DNA from 4 places in the Loigolactobacillus backii genome. Region 3 is predicted to be linked to each of the others. Evidence: predicted binding sites of a transcription regulator. Region 3 holds the regulator's gene; each other region holds the start of a gene.
The links. Region 3 encodes NrdR, which represses ribonucleotide reductase genes. Its sites were predicted from a motif close to ACACNATATATNGTGT; they were not measured.

Region 1 (5,029 bases), 390 kb from region 3:
GTCTCAGTCCCAATGTGGCCGATTACCCTCTCAGGTCGGCTACGTATCATTGCCTTGGTAGGCCGTTATCCCACCAACTAGCTAATACGCCGCGGGTCCATCCAAAAGTGATAGCCGAAACCATCTTTCATTAAGTGACCATGTGGTCACTTAAATTATGCGGTATTAGCATCTGTTTCCAAATGTTATCCCCCACTTTTGGGTAGGTTACCCACGTGTTACTCACCCGTCCGCCACTCACATCAATTAACTTCCACTGCAAGCAGCTTCTGTTAATATCTGTGCGTTCGACTTGCATGTATTAGGCACGCCGCCAGCGTTCGTCCTGAGCCAGGATCAAGCTCTCATATAAAATGAAAATTGATTGCTCAATTGATTTTGTTGCTAGCGAGTTATAATTCAAATTGAATTGACTTCGCAAATGTTTGCTTCTTCCAACCGGTCCGAAGAACGGTTAAAAAAGACCCTACACATTTGATTTGTCGAAACTTTGTTCAGTTTTCAAAGGTCTACTTCGTTGAATCATTGTCAGCGACAACTCAATCAGTATAGCAGATTAAGCGGTTGCTTGTCAAGTAATAATTTGAATTTTTATTCAATCAATATTCAAGTTTGCTTAACGCGACAACTTTTATAGTTTAGCAAGAATCTAATTTGTTGTCAAGAACTTTTCTATGAATCAGAATTGATTCGTGACTGCTTTAACAACAGAAATAACTATACCAACAATACGTCCCACGGTCAAGCATATCTTCTAAATAAATCAGGAAAAAACTTATGCACGAACAATTATAGTTATACTTAAAACTAGGATTCGGATTTCCATTTTAAATCCAGTATAATAATTGCTAAATATTCATTTATTCATCATTTAAAGTAACATTGGAATCAGACAAATAACAATCCATCCCGGTTACGAATCTGAATCATTCTCTGCGGTATTTGCTTAATGTAACCTGCTTCTTCAAAAGCCGTTAATTTTCGTGATATCGTTTCAGGCGTTGTCCCTAAATAAGTGGCCAATTCCTTTTTCTTCATTGGTAGTTTAAACTCATCCGTTTTATCTGCATCCGCCATATCCAATAAATAAAGTGCCAATCTAGTTTCAATGCTTTCCGTAGTTACACGTGTTGTTTGTTGTTCCAAAAGTTGAATTCGCTTTGCCAGTACATTTAAAATACGTAACGCAATTGACGGGTAATCTAATAGTAGCTTTTGGAAATCTTGACGTCGTATCTCACAAACGGTCGCTTCAGTTAAAGTTTCTGCGTAAGACTGATGGGCCTGGTTTTCCTTAAACAAGGCATATTCACCATCAAAATCTCCTGGATTTAGTAAATGTAGTAACTGTTCGCGGCCATTTGCGGCCAACTGGTAGATCTTAACTTGCCCGGAGTCAACAATGTAAAGCGTATCGGCCAAGTCAGTTGCCTGATATAGAATAGTTCCACGTGGTTGTTTTGTTGGTCGAATCACCGTTGCAATTGTTTTTAAATCAGCATGTGGTAATGTTTCAAAAATTGGTACCAAACTTAAACACGCTGTGTAGTCATGAGTTGAATACATTTTTGTCCTCCTTTATTTCCAAAGTTTACTTTACGCCATCACAAACTTCACTGACCAAGAGTACTTATCCCCTCAGCACAAACCTTATACTCTTTTCTTTTCAATCTTCAAAGTCTATTTTGCTTAATCACTTTTATTAACTATCATTTTACACATTTAATTGTCATAGGGAATTGATTTGAATCAAGTTACATCGTTAAATTTGCTGAGATATAAAACTAATAGCAACATATTGCAATCATCACAGTTGATGGTACAATATATAGTATTCAAATTTTGGTAGTCCACCAATTAATTAAGGAGCTCAGCAATTATGATTGTATTAGCAGGTACTATTGGAGCGGGTAAAACTAGTCTCACTACCTTATTAGCACAACGTCTCCACACTAAAGCATTTTACGAATCTGTCGATGACAACCCCGTTTTACCATTTTTTTATAAGGATCCTAAAAAATATGCATTTCTACTGCAAATTTACTTTCTAAATAAACGTCTTGCTCAGCTTAAATTGGCGGATCAACAAAGTGAAAGCGTAATGGATCGTTCTATTTTTGAAGACTCACTGCTTTTTCACTTAAACGCAGATCTAGGGCGTGCTACTGAAACCGAGGTTGGCGTCTACGATTCACTGATGAAAAATATGATGCAAGAATTACCGCACACAACTTATAAGAAGAAACCAGACTTACTTATTCACATCAACATTTCTTTCGAAACTATGTTAACGCGGATACAAAAACGCAATCGTCCTTACGAACAAATTGATCAAGATCCTACCCTTTACAATTACTATCATGAACTAAATCAGCGTTACAACACTTGGTATGAATCCTACCATGAAAGCCCGAAGATGCAAATTAATGGTGATAGTCTTGATTTTGTTGAAGATGAGCTAGCACGCAAAAAGGTTCTAACGCTCATTGAACAAAAATTAGATACTCTCCCACGGTTAAATCAATTAAACGCTGTTGGTAACCACAACTAAATAACTTATTGCCCGTTTAATTTTGAAGGATCTCTTCCAAATTTAGACGGGCCTTTTTTCGGCAAAGCAGGTAACAATCTAAGTAAAACAGTTGGTTTAGCAGACTTTCAAAAGATTGTTGCTGTTGCAAATCTTTGCCATAATAGTAAAGTAAACCTGAATTATTCACCATAAGTTCTCCAAGTACAGTGTCACCCCGGTATCATGGGCGGTACTGTGTTTTTTATTTTTCACCTTTTTAGTGCAGAAAAAGAACCTCCGATTTGGTATAGTTGATTCACCACAAGTCAGCTATCCACCCAAAGAAAGAGGTCCTTCTCATGGCAACTTTACCGGGAAAACGAGTTAATTTCAATCCTAAATTACATATTTCGCACACTGGTGGTGAACTTTCCACTGATGCTGGGCTAGTGTTGGTCAAAGAATTAATGGCGCAACTCAATTTCACGACCTTAGCGTATCAATTAGTCCATTTTGATGACCAGCGCCATTACGCTCGTTACAGCAACGTTAGTCTACTAGAACAGGTCGTGCTGCAGTTGATCGCCGGTTACCCGGCCGATCTAGCTGCCACCAGTTTGCGCAATGACCCCACATTTAAATTACTATTGGCACAACCGCAATTGGCCTCACAACCGTCATTATCCCGTTTTTGGCAACGCTGTGACGAGCAGACCATCACCTCATTACAAACGTTGAATCAAGCATTGCTTGACCAAGCGTGGACTGGCGCCAAGCAACAACAGCTGATCCTCGATATTGACTCGACTCACGCCGATACTCATGGTCATCAGGAAAAAACGGCCTTTAATGCGCATTACGGTACCACGGGTTACCATCCGCTGGTCGCTTTTGACGGGCAAACGGGCCACTGTTTAAAGGCTCAATTGCGCCCAGGTAATGTTTATACCAGTACGGATATTGCCCCCTTTATCACACCACTACTACAGCACTATCATCAAGTCAAACCGAACGCTGATATCTTGGTCCGCGGGGATAGTGGCTTTGCGACTCCAGAATTATACGAAACTTGTGAAGCCAACGACACTTTTTACTTGATCCGCCTGAAAGCCAATCGGCGGCTGAACCAACTGGCTGAACGTTTTGTTCAGATCAGTGATGAGCAGAATTGGACTGAGACCGAGGTCCATTATTATCGCGCGTCTTATCAAGCCCGATCATGGTCTAAGCCGCGCCAGATCTATATTAAATCAACTCGACCAGCTGGTGAATTGTTATTTCAACATGAATACCTCGTGTCCAATTTAACGAGTTTTGTCGCCGAAGATGCATTTCACGCCTATCACCAACGGGGTCAAATGGAAAACTATATCAAGGAAGCCAAGGCTGGCTTTTACCTGGATAAAATGACTAGCTCGCAATTTATACCAAATTATGCCCGCATGATGCTCAGTGTCCTCGCTTATAATTTAGTCAGCTTGATGCGCCAATTGTTGCCTGTACAACATCAGCGATTACAGGTTACAACCTTGCGCTTATGGCTGTTTAAAGTAGCGGGTAAGCTGGTGACCAGCGGCCGGCAACTTTATCTAAAATTAAGCCGCCACCACGTCTATCAGGATTTGTTTTATCAACTGTTAGCTCGAATCCAAGCGCTACAGTGGGGCTAAACTGGTGCAAAAAATCAAAAAAAGTCGGTTCGGCCAAGGGGCAAGTATGCTCAAAATTGAGGATCAAAAATTTATCCAGCCCCATAATTTGGTAGCCTTTAGCAAAAACAGTACATCTTGGTTTGACTACGCCATAGCAGCACGAGAATTGGTCCAAAATTGTGCGGTATGCCGATATTAAACCTCGTATGAATAATTCGGGGTAAAATTAGACAGGTTAAAGATAGGGGGGTAAACGGATGTTATTCGAAGAACTGTTTTTAGAAAAAACGGACCTCCAAAAATTTTTAATGTTTCGTGTTCTAAAAACCATCGACGCCAATTCGTTTACTATAAACGATATTAGTACCGCGTTAAATCTATCTTATCAGCAGACCTATAATGCTTTTCAGGATTTATTGACGGATATGCGGGTTCTGGATAAAAACATTGATAAAAATGTTGGTCGCCATAAATTAATGTCCCAAGATTCCTTTCATGTTACGCTTGATCGTTATCGCTTATTTTTATTAAAGCACTCATTGGTTTTTCAATTTGTTGATTATTTAGTTCAACACGCAAACCCAACAATCGATAATTTTTGTGAAACACAATTTGTCAGTAAATCAACTTTACTGCGTAAGACGGCAGCACTTAAAAAATTTATGAATCGTTATTCATTACGCTTTTCTTACACCCATTTAAGAATTATCGGTGATGAGCGCAATATTCGCCTACTTCTGTTTACTTTCTATTGGATTGGTTTTCATGGTATTGAATGGCCAATTAATGAATTTTCATTTAAGGATATGTTTCGCAATTACCAAAGGATAGGCATGGAAAATAATGATATTATTGTTGAATTACA
Region 2 (5,029 bases), 280 kb from region 3:
GTTGGAAACGGGAATTCGGGTATCTAACCAAAATTGCTCAGTTAATTTCTCCCAAGTTGCTTTATCAATTGCATCGGAAACGGCATTCCAGTTAATTGCGTCATATCTTTCCGTCATGTGAAACTTCCTTTCCATCTGTCGCGGAGTAGGTTCGTTACTCGAAAAAGAATAGGGACAAACAGTGTTGCCACCGTCTTTTGTCCCTATTACTTGTCTGTCAAACCAGTGTCATTGTAGCTAAATTACGCAGCTTTCGCAAGCATTGGAACCAATCTCATCTTCATCGTCGGTGTAGGTACGAATATAATAAATTGACTTGATTCCCTTGTTATAAGCGTAATTACGCAAAATATTAAGGTCACGAGTGGTCATTTTATTTGTGTCGCCATTTTTCCATTCGTAGAGACCTTCTGGAATAGTGGAGCGCATAAAGAGCGTCATGCTCATGCCCTGATCAACGTGTTGTTGGGCAGTGGCGTAAATATCAATTACGTGGCGCATGTCCATATCGTAGGCCGATGAATAGTAAGGCATTGTGTCGTTAGAAAGGTAAGGCGCTGGGTAATAAATCGTACCAATCTTCTTTTCTTGACGATCTTCAATTCGGTTAACGATTGGCTGCAAGCTAGCCGAGGTGTCGTTAATGTAAGAAATCGAGCCATTGGGTGCGACAGCCATTCGGTTTTGGTGGTACAAACCATCTTTCATGACCGCTGCCTTTAGTGCTTGCCAATCGGCTTTGGATGGAATGAAAATATCCTTGAAAAGTTCCTGAACCTTTTTCGTCTTTGGCTGCCAATCTTGGTTGACGTACTTATCAAAATAGCTGCCGTCAGCGTATTTGCTGTTTTCAAAGTTAACGAAAGTTTCGTGGCGTTCCCGGGCAATTTCGTTGGAAGCCTTTAACGTCCAGTAGTTTAATAGAAGGAAATAGATGTTGGTGAAGTCAAGGCTTTCTTGATCGCCGTACATCATGTGCTCCTTGGCAAAGTAGCTGTGCAGGCCCATTGCCCCTAAACCAATTGTGTGCGCCTTATGGTTACCATTTTGAATGGATGGAACAACGTCAATGTTTGAATTGTCAGTGACAAAAGTTAGGGCGCGAACCATGGTTTCAACGGAGTGGCCAAAGTCTTTTGCGTGCATCAAATTCGGGATGTTCGTTGAACCTAAGTTACAGCTAATGTCCGTTCCCAATTGATCGTAATTCTGTTCATTATTAACTTTTGAAGGGGTCTGAACTTGTAAAACTTCGGAACACAAATTACTCATGATAATTTTACCGTCAATTGGGTTAGCCCGGTTGGCCGTATCAACGTTGACGATGTAAGGATAACCGGATTCCTGTTGTAATTTACTGATTTCATTTTCCAGGTCACGAGCCTTAATTTTCTTATGCCGAATATCAGGGTTGGCGACCATTTTATCGTATTCTTTGGTGATATCAACGTAAGAAAATGGCTTGCCGTAAATTCGTTCAACGTCGTAGGGGCTAAACAAGTACATGTCAGCGTCCTTACGCGCCAATTCGTAAAATTTATCCGGCACAACTAAGCCCAGTGATAACGTCTTTAAACGATACTTTTCGTCGGCATTTTCTTTTTTAGCACCAAGAAAAGCGATTACGTCTGGGTGGAAGGCGTTTAGGTAAACGACTCCGGCACCTTGGCGCTGGCCTAATTGGTTAGAATAACTGAATGAATCCTCTAATAATTTCATGACCGGTAAAACGCCAGAAGCGGCACCTTCAACGTGCTTGATTGGATCGCCGGCCGCGCGTAGGTTGGTCAAAGTAATCCCAACACCGCCACCAATGCGAGAAAGTTGCAGGGCCGAGTTAATTGTTCGGCCGATTGAATTCATGTCGTCCGTAGTTTGGAGCAAGAAACAAGAAACCAATTCGCCACGACGAGCACGGCCGGCATTCAAAAAGCTGGGTGTTGCGGGTTGGTAGCGCTGGTGGATCATTTCATCGGCAATATCATGAGCCAATTTCTCATCACCAGCAGCGAAGTAGAGGGCGTTAAATAAAACCCGATCCTGAAAGCTTTCAAGGTAATATTCGCCGTCGTTAGTTTTTAAGGCGTACTGGGCGTAAAATTTATAAGCGGCCATGAATGACTTGAACTTAAAATTGGCGTCCTCCAAGTAATTGTGTAATTGATCAATGAAGTCGGCGGAGTAGTCGGCCAAGAAGGGCTTTTCTAGATATTGATGGTCGACTAAGAAGGAGATCTTAGCTTGAAAATTAGGGAAGACTTTAGTGTTTGGCACGACATTTTCACTTAAAAAGGCCTTTAAAGCTTCTTTATCCTTATTCAACGGGATTTGGCCGTCAACGGGGATGTTAATTTCATTATTTAAAGCGTAGTAAGAAACACTTTGCGGATCAATTGTTTTTAAAGACATTTGGACACCACTTTCTTAATGATCGATAGGGATTGAGCAAAAAATAGTTGGTTGTAAACCTGCTGGGAAAGTACTTCTAGTTAGTACTTTCCTGACTAGTTTAGTGGAAACGTGTTTGAAAAGGCTAATCCTCAGAATCTAACCGTCTTTTCAAACACTCTGAGCAAAAAATAAAAGGCACCCGGCGTTCCCGCAAGTGGTGCGAGAAACGTTGTGTCTTATGGTTTACGACGTTGCTAAGTTGGTTACTTATTGGAATCTGGTGCTATTATGATGTTTAAGCGGTAAAATGGCGTAAGCATAAGCGTTTGACCGCCACTTTTATCACTTTAAACTGCTAATTGGCGTAATTGGTCGGGGCGGAAGCCGGTGAAGCTGATGTCTGATGCTTCAATCACTGGTGTTGCTTGAAAGCCCTTTTCCCGCAGATAGTCGACGTATTCTGGTTCTTGATCAATATTGTGTTCTGTAAAAGGAATATTGTGCGAATTGAGGAAGCGTTCAGTCATCTTGCACTGCATGCAACCATTTTTTGTGTAAACTGTTAAGTTATTCATGTGGTTCACCTTTCTCTCTGGTACTTTTTGTTTATGTTCTTAGTATAACCAGTCACTTACAATAAATCAACAAAAAACACTATATTCGGTAGCTAAATTTAAAATAGCTACTAGATATAGTGTTGGCCGGAACTTCTGGCGATTCATGGTACAATTAGTTTACCACAAGCCATTTCGTTTGAGTATGTTTTGGGGGTCAAAAATGGTCGTTAGGTTGTCAATTTTGAGTCCAAAAGGGCGGCGACGTAGGCCTGATTCCTAAAAATAAAAATTTAATAAATTAATTATAGCTCCGGGGGAATTTAATCATGACAAATTATTATTATTCAGAAAATCCTGATGTGGTTCACGAAAAAAAGATTGGTCGTTTACGTTGCGAGGCCACGAATTTCATTTTGTAACTGATAATGGTGTGTTTTCAAAACGAACCGTTGATTTCGGGACACGCACCTTACTAGAAGCGTTTAGTTTTACTGACTTGCCTGCAGGTGATTTACTGGATGTGGGTGCCGGTTACGGCCCAATTGGGTTAGCGTTGGCCAAAGAGGCTCCTGAACGCCAAGTTGATCTGGTGGACGTCAATGAGCTGGCTTTATCATTGGCCCGGGAAAATGCCGCAAATAATCACGTGGCTAACGTTGCTATTTTCACTTCTGATCAATACGCAGCTGTAGAGAAGCAGTACGCGGCTATTTTATCCAATCCGCCGGTCCGGGCTGGTAAACAAGTCGTGACGGGGATTTTAGTTGGCGCCAAGGATCACTTACTGCCAGGGGGAACGTTAACGATTGTTTTACAGAAAAAACAGGGTGCACCTTCCGCCCAAAAAACGATGCAAGAAACCTTTGGCAACGCAACAATCGTGAAGAAAAATAAAGGTTACTATATTATTCAAAGTGTTAAGCAAGTATGAGTGCGCTTTAGTCCCCAAGGAAGCAAGATTATGGTACACTGAAATTAAGCATTACTGGATACTTTACTAGATCGGTTGGAAATTATTTTTCGGACTGATTCTGGTGGAAATGAAACGTGACTAAAAAGGCAACTCCTTGTGCTTAGCTACGATCGCCAAACGATACGCGAAGCGGATCGTTTGGTGGTCTAGGCTAATGCTCAGGGGCTGAACGCCTTTTTAGGCACTCTCTCTAATAAGGAGGCTGACTTTATGAAAACTGGTAGCAAAATTTTACTTGGTATTGGTATTACGACAACGCTTGCCGCAACCGGCGCCTATTTAGCAGCGGATGCCATTGTCGAACAAATTCAAACCCGTAGAAATCGGTATAAAGTGAAAACGTTCGTGCGGGACAACCTTAAGGGCAACGAGCGGATACTTGACCTCGTTGATCGAATTGACAACGATGATCTCAATCACTTGGTTAATGCGGTTGAAAAGTTAAGCAAAGTTCGCAATAAGGCTGGTGTGTACGTTGGCTCAGCAGGCAACGCAGCTAATGAATTGACTGCAACGTTGAAAGATTGGCTACACGAATACCGGCATTAAAATAATGGGCTCCCGAAAAGCTAATTGCTGCGGGAGCTCTTTTTGTCCCGTGCTTTAATGATCGCGGTGGCCCTAATCAGCGTTTATTTATCGTAGCAACTTTGTTTTGAAAGGAAGTTAAAAATGCGTTATCTAGATTTTAAGGGCGAGCGCTTGCCCGTCATTGGGATGGGAACTTGGCACATGGGCGACGATCCGAATAAACGCGGCGGAGAAATTCAGGCGCTGCGTTACGGCCTTGAGCACGGTAGCAATCTCATTGATACCGCGGAAATGTATGGGGACGGTCGTTCCGAAGAATTGGTCGGTGCGGCTATTAAGCCGTATACCCGGGAAAAATTATTTTTGGTTTCAAAATTCTATCCGCAAAACGCATCAATCAAGCGGATGAAGCAGAGTTTAACCGCCAGTTTGAAACGACTGCAAACGGACTACCTCGACCTTTATTTACTTCATTGGCGGGGGCAAGTTCCGTTAAAGGAAACAATTACCGGGCTGCGTCAATTACAGCAAGCGGGCAAGATTCGGCATTGGGGTGTCTCTAACTTTGATACAGCTG
Region 3 (5,029 bases):
GTACCGGCTCAACTTTGCATTGAGCATCTCAAAAAGCGGTCAATAACGCTTTTACTTATGCACTTCTCAGCACCAGTGCACTCTCTTTAAGTAAATTCTCGTTAAAGTTGTCTTTCTTCGTTGATACTTTTATTGAACCACACTCGATTTGTTAATTCAAGTCTACCTTGAAAATTAATCTAATTATTTTTCGGCTTCAAGCGACGATTCTGGCCTAACAATTCAACTTCCTGACTCAAGAAACGAACACGTTCCATAATTCGTTTTGCCTTCAGGGGCTCATTTTCACCCCGTTGACTAACTGTTAGATGTTCTTTTTCTAACGCCTGCATTGAAAAATTAGAGGAGAAAAAAGTCGTTAACTCTTCTTGCATTCGAAATTGAAGAATAACACCTAAAACGTCATCCCGAATCCAACTAGACATTGAATCGGCGCCGATATCATCTAACATCAAAATTGGTGCTTTTTTAATGACATCAATTTTTTCCATTAAATTATTCTGCCCAATTGCGTTCTTCATTTCTACTGCAAACGTTGGGAAATGTAGTAGCGTTGTCTGAAAACCATTGACCGCCAATTCATGGGCAATTGCTCCCAGTAAATACGTTTTACCTACACCAAAACTACCATACAGGTAAAGTCCTTGGTGAAATTTTTTTGGTTCTTTGATGTAATCAGTAACAAAGGTAACGCCAGCCTGAAGTGCCCCAGTACGATTTTCTGGATAGAACTGATCCAAACGTGCCGCCTGAATATTCTTAGGCATATTAATTGAGTGTACCCGTGAACGTAAGGCGTTATCCTTTTGTTCTGCAACCAATTCTGCCGTTGGAACATAAGTAACGTCAATGAAGTGGTGATTTAAGAAAAGTTTTGGCTCGTAGCCAGGGGCCAAAGAAGCTTTATCAGACAAAAATTTATGCTTCTCAGTTACAAACTCATAGAGCTTGGCCGCCGAACGATCAATTGTTGCCTGATCGATGGCCTTCTGATTAGCCGTAATGAATTGCTGAACGTCAGTATCCTTCATAACTCGTGCCATTAGTTCATCATAATGCTGATTAAGGTTTCGACGATTCATTAAAATGCGCAAATTTTTTCCCATATCTTCCATTACTACTCACCACCCTTTCGTAACGTTTTCAGTGCCTTTAGACTCTTTTGCAGGGCCAGTTCTTGTTCATTAGAGACAGCTTCCTTAGGCGCCTTAAAGCCTTCCTGGGCCCACTCAGGTAGTGTCTCTTGGCGAGTTGTCCCCCGCGTTCTTTTCTTAGTTACTTTCTTAGGCTTGTAGAATTCTTTAACCTCACTCATTGCGGCCTCAGGCGTTGTTACATGGTGCTGCAGCCAGCCATTGGCAACGCTATCCAAATAACTTTGATTTAACGTCGGCATTTTACGGACATTGATCATATAATGAATCAAAATATTAATGACCGAGTTAGGAAACACTTGCCGCTTAACTAAACGCTCCAGCACCCGTTCCTCACTACTGGCAACATAACCACCCTGTTGCTGTTTTAGTTGTTGTAGAAATTCGACTGGCGAATACTGACGACTAACCGCAATTAATTTTTGATCAGAGGCACTAAAACCGGCCTTCTTTAATTCTTGGCTGGATAAATTTTTCCGTGTCACGGCCGTTTTTTCGGTTGTCAAATTTGATTGTCCCCGAAACTGGCGGGCAATCAATTGCCGGAACGCCTTAACATCCAATTGATTGGTTGCCACATTGACACTTTCACCAATATATTGTGCCATTTCTAATTCACTAATTCCGTAGAGCTGGTGCATCGTTAAAATTAATTGGTGATTTTCGTCTACTTGTTTATCGTCAACAAAACTTGATTTTAGCTGTTGCTTAAAAAATGACCAATCAAAACTTTGCTCAGCTTCTGAAGTAACGCTGGGACGGTTAGCCACCTTTACTTGAAATTCAGATTTGGTTTCTGCAATTGTGGCCGGTGGACTATCCAATAAGGCGGAGTTCACGTGAAAAACTTCGAGGAAATTTTTTGTTATTTCCGTTAAATCCTTTTTGCTGACCACACGTAACCGAAACTTATCTTTTAGAACGTTAAATCGTTCTTCACCAACTGCTTCATAAAGCAATAAGCTCAATAAATCGTCTTTAAAAAAAGCATTTGGTGCCTGAGGGGCGTAAAGTTCATAAACGAAATAACGCCCTTCTGGGACTGTTCGCGTATAAGTTTTTAGTAGACCCAATGCCTCCAAACGTAGGCGGCTATCATAAAAATCCGGTAAATCAATATTTAACAGTGCCAATAAAGTTGTATGTGGTTTTTGATCAGATAACAGCGGGTTCGGTACAATTTCCGTCCAAAGCGTTAAAAATAAACTAAACGCAGTAACTCCCATTAATGGCTGGTATAAATAAGTCAGAATTTGCCGATCAAAGTCCGATAAATAATTTGCCTTAGTCACTAGAAAGCCGTCTCTAGGACTTAAATTAGAAAAGGCATTTTGCAACCATCACACCTCACTTTTTGGGTTGATCCGTTGATTTCTTATCATTAGTTTGTTTTTTATCTTTTTCTACCATATCGTTTAATTCTTTTAGAAAAACATTCATATCCTTAAATTGCCGGTAGACACTAGCAAAACGAATATAAGCAATTTCGTCAACATCTGCTAGTAAGCCCATGACGTATTCACCAATTGCCTGTGAGGCGACTTCATTTTCACCCAATGAACGCACCTTATTTTCAACTTCATCAACAATCTGCGTCATTTGTTCCATGGTCACAGGCCGTTTTTCAGCAGAACGAATTAACCCACGCAAAATCTTCTCACGATTAAACTCTTCCCGCGTACCATTCTTTTTAATAACCAATAACGGTGTTTGTTCTACGCGTTCAAACGTTGTAAAACGGAAACCACAATTTTCACATTCCCGGCGGCGGCGAATAACCCGGCCTTCATCTGTTGGCCGTGAATCAACAACTCGCGAACCATTGTGATGGCAACGAGGACATTGCATAATTAACACCTCTCATCTTTAGTGTTCTTTACCTGAAATAGTATACCATTAATCCATTGGTGCAAGTCCAACAATCAAATAAGGTCAGGAAAAATTCCTCACCTTATTGATTGAAAAGCCAGTTAGATTCTACACCATAATTGAAAAGCATTATTGGCCAGATTGATTAGGCAAGGATATAACCCGAGCGACAGTACTTGTGCCAATATTTTTAGGCCAAATTAGCTAGCTAAATACTAGAAAAGGTTTTAAATCACGCAATAGCCGACCATTTTCATCATACTTTCAGCCAAGTAACTTTATTAAAAGATATTGTCGCTTAAGCGAAACCTCGCTAATTTGGTAACACATTAAACAAAATGATTCTGTTTTAAAAAATCTAACATTTGCTGTTTTGTTTGTGCAACCGTACCACTATTGTCAATCACGACGTCCGCTAAGGCACGCTTTTTTGCCAATGGCCACTGCGTATTAATTCGCGCCAATGCGGCAGTATAGGTTAACTGATCACGCCTCATTAGCCGTTGCAATTGCAATTCTTTCGGAATCTCAACTAATAAAGTCACATCGGTCAACTTATCATAACCAGTTTCAAACATTAACGGAACATCTAAAACAATTAATGACGCTTTCTTTTCTTTTAATAATTGTAAACGTTTAGTGATGGTTTCCCGAATCAAGGGCGCCGTAATCTTCGTTAGTTTTGCTAATTCCTTCGATTGGCCAAAAACTATCCGCCCAAGATATTGCCGGTTTAAATGACCGTCCGCCTTTAACACAGCTTCAGAAAAAGTGGCAATAATTTGTTGCAGCCCAATCGTACCTGGTTCAACAACTTCCCGCGCAATGATATCGGCATCAACTACTGGAAAACCAAATTCATTTAAATAACGACTCACAGTCGATTTGCCACTGGCAATTCCGCCAGTAAGGCCCAAAATCACGGTCATTTTGTTGGTACGTTTAACACTTGACAGTGAGGACAGAAATGCGTTCCGCGTTGGGCCAATCGCGTCTTTTCAATCGTGCCACCACAACGTTCGCAGGCCTCACCTTCGCGTCCGTAAACGTGTAATGATAACTGAAAACCACCAGTGGCTCCGTAGGCATCCGTATAACTACGAATTGTTGTTCCCTTAGCCTTAATTGCCTGTTTCATTTCAGCAATAATATTATCGTGTAATAACTTCACCTGTTGATCTGTCAACGTATTGGCCGGCTGTAGCGGATTAATACCGCTTAACCAAAGTACCTCATCGGCGTAAATATTACCTAGGCCAGCAACTACTTGTTGATCTAGTAGCGTTGGTTTAATCGCTTTTTTATGTCGTTTAAGCCCTTTAGTAAAGTCCGCAATTTTAAACGTCTGTGCAGTTGGCTCGGCTCCTAGCTTATTCAAACCTGGTAAAGTCATTTCCTGCCCCGTTTTAATGAGGGTCATTCGCCCAAACTTGCGGACGTCTAAATAGCGGAGCGCAGTCCCATCAGTAAAATTAAAAATAACGTGCGTATGTTTCGTGACCGGATCATCCTGCTTATTTAACCGGTACTTACCTTCCATCCGCAAATGAGAAACCATCGTCATCTGCTCACTCAAGCGAAATAATAAATACTTGCCCCGACGATCAATTTCGATAAAAGTTAATCCCTGTAGGGTTTGTCTAAACTGTTCAGTATCGCCGTTAACAATCTTCGGCCATAAAACCTGAACCTGATCAATTGTCTTATTCAAAATTAGTTCGCGCAACCCTTGCCGAACTGTCTCAACTTCTGGTAATTCTGGCATTTTGTCACCTTAATCCTTTACGTTATACCAAGTTGGCCCGCTACCAAAACCAACCTTCATGGGAACCTCTAAATCGACTGCAGAGTCCATCACTTGTGGAACTAATTTTCTTAGAACTGGAATTTCATCATCCGGTGCTTCAAAAATTAATTCATCGTGTACTTGCAATAACATCGTTGCCTTTAATTTGTGCTCCTCAAGTGCCTTATGCATATTCAACATGGCAACTTTGATAATATCG
Region 4 (5,029 bases), 1.0 Mb from region 3:
ACGGCCTCTGAACGCCTAACGCCACATCCGCGATTATTCACTTTATCAATTCCATCACGACACTATGCATCTACATAAAGTTTATGCTTTTTAATCTAAGGACTCAATATTTTCATCCGTTTCATTAAAAGTGGACTAAATTTATACGCTTACTTTGATTAATTTAAAGCAGGCGCCATCAAGGTATCCTTGAAAAGTCACTGAAAAACGCGTAATATATTTCGTGCACGAACAGTTCGTATACGAATAATTATTATGAGGAGTACTAATGAATAACGCCGAAATAGAAATTAAAGATTTAATTTTATCACTGCGCTCGCTTAGAAAAGAAACACGCCGGATTTTTTATTACCAAGCTAATGAACAACAGCTCACTGAAACTTGGATTATTGCTTTGGGTGCCCTTGCAACTAAAAACCCTAGCTCACTCGAGGAACTTGCCAACGCCTTACGACTAGGTAACAGCACAACTTCCGGTATTGTTGACCGAATGGTGGCGGAGGGCTTAGTCACTAAAGATCGTGATCAAACAAATAAGCGCAAAATCAATATTAGTCCAACTGCGAAAGGACAACAAAAATATGCAGTAACTTACGCCGATTTTTGGAAAAAACTAGCACCAATTAACGATATGTCCACGCCAAAATTAACGGAACTATTAGCAACCCAAACAGAACTACTAAAAAAGTTAGAAGGTATTAAATAGTGAGCGCTGCACAAATAAAACATAATCGGGGAATTATGTTGATCCTAGTTATGGGAACTTTCTTGGCCTTCTTAAATCAAACTTTAATGAACGTGGCGCTACCTAGTATCATGCGGTCATTTAACATCACTGCTGCACAAGGACAGTGGTTATCAAATGGTTACATGTTAGTTAATGGTATTATGGTCCCGCTAACGGCCTATTTAATCCAACGCTTCACCACCCGGCAACTTTATTTGGCCGCAATGTGTGTGTTTGCTTTTGGTACAATTATTGCCGGAATGGCGCCTAGCTATCTGATATTAATCACCGGACGCATGATTCAGGCCGGTGGTGCCGGCGTTATTGCCTCACTAATGAACGTCTCCATCATGAATATGTACGCGGCTAACAAACGTGGAACTGCTATGGGTTGGGTTGGTCTGGCACTAAATTTTGCGCCAGCCCTTGGTCCAACCATTTCTGGTTATTTAGTTGAACAGTATAATTGGCGTTCGCTTTTCTATCTGATTGCACCTCTAATTATCTTGGATATTATTTTTGCAGCAATCATGCTACGTAACCTGGGCACGAATAAAAAATTAAAACTTAACTGGAGTGGCGTTGCCCTTTCAAGTATTGGTCTTGGCTCACTGTTACTTGGTTTCAGTAATGCCGGTACAATGCCAATACTGTCTAAAAACGTTCTTGGTTTTAGTTTGCTTGGCCTACTGATTGTCATTGCCTTTGTCTATCAACAAACACATATCAGTAACAAATTACTAAACTTCAACGTTTTTAAAAGTCATAACTTCATCATTGCGGTGATCGTGAACGTCTTTTTAATGATGGCACTTTACGGCGGAATGCTGTTACTTCCTTTATATATGCAAAATGTTATGCATTATAGCGCAATCTATTCTGGTCTAGCTATGTTGCCCGGCGCCTTGATAATTGCGGTTATGTCACCAATTAGTGGCCGGATGTACGATCAATGGGGTGCCAAATATTTATCATTTGGTGGTACCATTATTTTACTGATTGGTACTCTTATGCTGAGTCGCGTAAGCCTGCATTCAAGCTTTGCCTGGGTGACTGCCGCCCAAGCCGTTCGCCAGTTAGGCCTTTCAGTCGTTACCATGCCCATTCAAACGGAGGCCTTTAATTCGTTACCTCAAGCAATCATTCCTGATGGCTCAGCGATGTATACAACCATCCGTCAAGTATCAGGTTCATTTGGGACAGCGTTATTAATTGGAATCATGAGCGTTTTGCAAAAAAATAACATTGCACAATTAATGGCCCAGCATAGCCTAAAAGTCGCTACCCAATTAGGTTCCTTACAAGCAATTAAAACAACTTACCTTGTAGCCGCCGTCTGTGTGTTAATTAGTTGTTTGCTCACCCTAAACTTTAGAAAACGTGACTATATCTAGCACATCGGAAAGGTGGGTTAGACTCTGAACTTGCACCGATTATAGAAGACTGCGCCGAAAATAAATTTTACTGCGGCCTTTTCAATTATTTTTAGTGCTAACGCGGAACAATCTAATTCACCAATATTGGTAAAATTTTGTCCATTGTAATTTTATTTGCCTTGACACACCTAAGCTTGTAGCTACCCTAATTAACCCAGAATTTATTTTTAACGGCCAGTCTTATACACAATATATTGTTAAATTTTAGTTGATTTTGCGAAATAATCCCCTATATATTGATTGATATCAATTGCGATTTGGCGGTGAATGCTTTAATATATGATGTATTAACAAAGAAAAAGGTGTTCATTATGTTAGATATTCAACCTAAAGTTTTACAAATTAAAGTGATCAAGCGCGACGGTCGTTTAATGCAGTTTGACGGCAACAAAATTCAAAATGCACTAGTAAAGGCTGCCACGCAAGTTGATCAGGAAATTGATCCAATCATTAATCAAGCATTAGAAGAAGTCACGACTGACGCCATTAACGAAATTAACCAACGTTTTACAAAAAATATAAAGATTTACGAAATTCAGAATATTGTTGAACAAACACTGTTAAATCACCACCAATACGATATTGCTCAAGAATACATTAATTACCGAACAAAACGTGACTTTTCCCGCAATCAGGCAACTGATATTAACTTTACAATCAAAAAATTATTAAATAAAGATCGTAACGTTATTAACGAAAATGCCAACAAAGACAGTGAAGTTTTCAATACACAACGAGACCTGACTGCCGGCACAGTTGCCAAAGCAATTGGGCTAAAAATGCTTCCTGCAAAAGTGGCCAACGCGCATTTAAAGGGTGAAATTCACTGGCATGATCTCGATTATCAACCTTACAGCCCCATGACAAATTGCTGTTTGATTGATTTCAAAGAAATGCTAACCCACGGCTTTAAAATTGGTAACGCTGAAGTAGAACCACCACATTCGATTCAGACGGCTACTGCCCAAATGAGCCAAATTATCGCTAACGTTGCTTCTAGTCAATATGGTGGGTGCTCCGCCGATCGAGTCGACGAATTATTGGCACCCTTTGCAGAAAAAAATTACCAAAAACACTTAACGGATGCTAAACAGTGGATTGATGGCGACCAAAAGCAACAGGATTTTGCGAAAACTAAGACAACCAAGGATATCTATGATGCTATGCAGGCCTTGGAATACGAAATCAACACCTTGTATTCTTCACAGGGCCAGACACCATTTACGACACTTGGCTTTGGTTTAGGCTCAAGTTGGATTGAACGCGATATTCAAAAAGCAATTCTACAGGTACGAATTAAGGGCCTTGGTAAAGAACACCGAACAGCAATTTTTCCTAAATTAGTCTTTACCTTGAAACGTGGTTTGAATTTAGACAAAACTGACCCTAATTATGATATTAAACAAATTGCGATTGAATGTGCCACAAAACGGATGTACCCTGACATTTTATCTTACGACAAGATTGTTGAATTAACTGGATCGTTCAAAGCACCAATGGGTTGCCGCAGCTTTTTACAAGGCTGGAAAGATGAAAACGGCAAAGAAGTTAACTCAGGCCGAATGAATTTAGGCGTCGTTACGGTTAATTTGCCGCGAATCGCTTTAGAATCACAAGGCGATCAGGCTAAGTTCTGGGAAATCCTGGAACAACGTTTGCAAGTTTGTAAAGAAGCTCTTGTTTTCAAGGTAAATCGGGCCAAGGAAGCCAAACCAAATAACGCACCAATTTTGTACGAATTTGGTGCATTTGGTAAGCGCCTAAAACCAACTGACTCGGTCGATGAGTTATTTAAAAATAACCGCGCAACTGTTTCACTAGGCTATATTGGCTTATACGAGGTAGGTGCGGTCTTCTTTGGTCACGCTTGGGAAAATGACCCGACGGCCAAGGCATTCACGGTTGACGTCGTAAAGGATCTCTACAAGCATTGCTTAGCGTGGGAAAAAGAATACGGTTATCACTTCAGTGTTTACAGCACGCCTGCAGAAAGCTTAACAAATACCTTCTGCCAAGCCGATTTAAAGAAATTTGGTAAGGTTAAGGACGTCACTGATAAGGAATACTACACAAATAGTTTTCACTACGATGTTCGTAAGGCGCCAACACCATTTGAGAAGATTGACTTTGAAAAAGCTTACCCTAAATATTGTGCTGGTGGTTTTATTCATTATTGTGAATACCCAAATTTGAAACAAAATCCAAAGGCATTAGAGGCCGTTTGGGACTATGGTTATGATCGAATTGGCTATTTAGGCACCAATACACCAATCGATCAATGCTTCAAGTGTGGTTTTAAAGGCGAATTTAAACCAACTGAACGGGGTTTCAAGTGTCCTAAATGTGGTAACACTGACCCAACGACTTGTGATGTGGTTAAACGAACTTGTGGTTATTTAGGTAATCCGCAACAACGCCCAATGGTTCACGGCCGACACGAAGAGATTATTCACCGGGTTAAGCACATGACACTGGGAAATGATCAAACAACGCAAGCAAGACAATAAATGGTGGTTATAATTAATGATAAAAAATGAATTACCCAATAATCCTAAGCCAAAAGAATGGTTAGCGGACGATTTAAGCCAGCAATACATTGCTGACTACAAGCCCTTTAACTTTGTTGATGGCGAAGGCGTTCGTAACAGTCTCTACGTTTCTGGTTGCCGTTTTGCTTGTCCAGGTTGCTATAATAAAATTGCCCAGAATTTTCATTATGGGCATCCGTATACAAAAGAATTGGAAGACCAAATCATCGCTGATCTGGCGCAGTCTTACGTTCAAGGACTGACCTTACTTGGTGGTGAGCCTTTCCTTAATACTCAAGTCTGCCTCGCACTAGTTAAGCGGGTTCGGCAAGAATTTG

Region 1: a site for NrdR is predicted at 1,820-1,835, ahead of AYR53_RS06120 (deoxynucleoside kinase). Genes of this name have one in related genera too.
Region 2: a site for NrdR is predicted at 3,074-3,089, ahead of nrdH (glutaredoxin-like protein NrdH). Genes of this name have one in related genera too.
Region 4: a site for NrdR is predicted at 2,348-2,363, ahead of nrdD (anaerobic ribonucleoside-triphosphate reductase). Genes of this name have one in related genera too.

The regions. Positions count from the first base shown of each region.
Region 1 covers NZ_CP014873.1:1,403,953-1,408,981, reverse strand. Annotated here, with positions in the region: rRNA gene AYR53_RS06130 (16S ribosomal RNA) at 1-352, opposite strand, end outside; gene AYR53_RS06125 (Crp/Fnr family transcriptional regulator) at 889-1,566, opposite strand; gene AYR53_RS06120 (deoxynucleoside kinase) at 1,880-2,551, shown strand; gene AYR53_RS06115 (IS1380 family transposase) at 2,872-4,182, shown strand; gene AYR53_RS06110 (helix-turn-helix domain-containing protein) at 4,422-5,029, shown strand, end outside.
Region 2 covers NZ_CP014873.1:1,510,735-1,515,763, forward strand. Annotated here, with positions in the region: gene nrdF (class 1b ribonucleoside-diphosphate reductase subunit beta) at 1-117, opposite strand, end outside; gene nrdE (class 1b ribonucleoside-diphosphate reductase subunit alpha) at 238-2,409, opposite strand; gene nrdH (glutaredoxin-like protein NrdH) at 2,739-2,966, opposite strand; partial or broken gene AYR53_RS06705 (class I SAM-dependent methyltransferase) at 3,275-3,879, shown strand; gene AYR53_RS06710 (hypothetical protein) at 4,132-4,470, shown strand; gene AYR53_RS06715 (aldo/keto reductase) at 4,594-5,029, shown strand, end outside.
Region 3 covers NZ_CP014873.1:1,794,482-1,799,510, reverse strand. Annotated here, with positions in the region: gene dnaI (primosomal protein DnaI) at 180-1,115, opposite strand; gene AYR53_RS08095 (replication initiation and membrane attachment family protein) at 1,118-2,491, opposite strand; gene nrdR (transcriptional regulator NrdR) at 2,502-3,002, opposite strand; gene coaE (dephospho-CoA kinase) at 3,353-3,952, opposite strand; gene mutM (DNA-formamidopyrimidine glycosylase) at 3,949-4,788, opposite strand; gene polA (DNA polymerase I) at 4,798-5,029, opposite strand, start outside.
Region 4 covers NZ_CP014873.1:776,684-781,712, reverse strand. Annotated here, with positions in the region: gene AYR53_RS03280 (MarR family winged helix-turn-helix transcriptional regulator) at 269-706, shown strand; gene AYR53_RS03275 (MDR family MFS transporter) at 742-2,121, shown strand; gene nrdD (anaerobic ribonucleoside-triphosphate reductase) at 2,475-4,670, shown strand; gene nrdG (anaerobic ribonucleoside-triphosphate reductase activating protein) at 4,687-5,029, shown strand, end outside.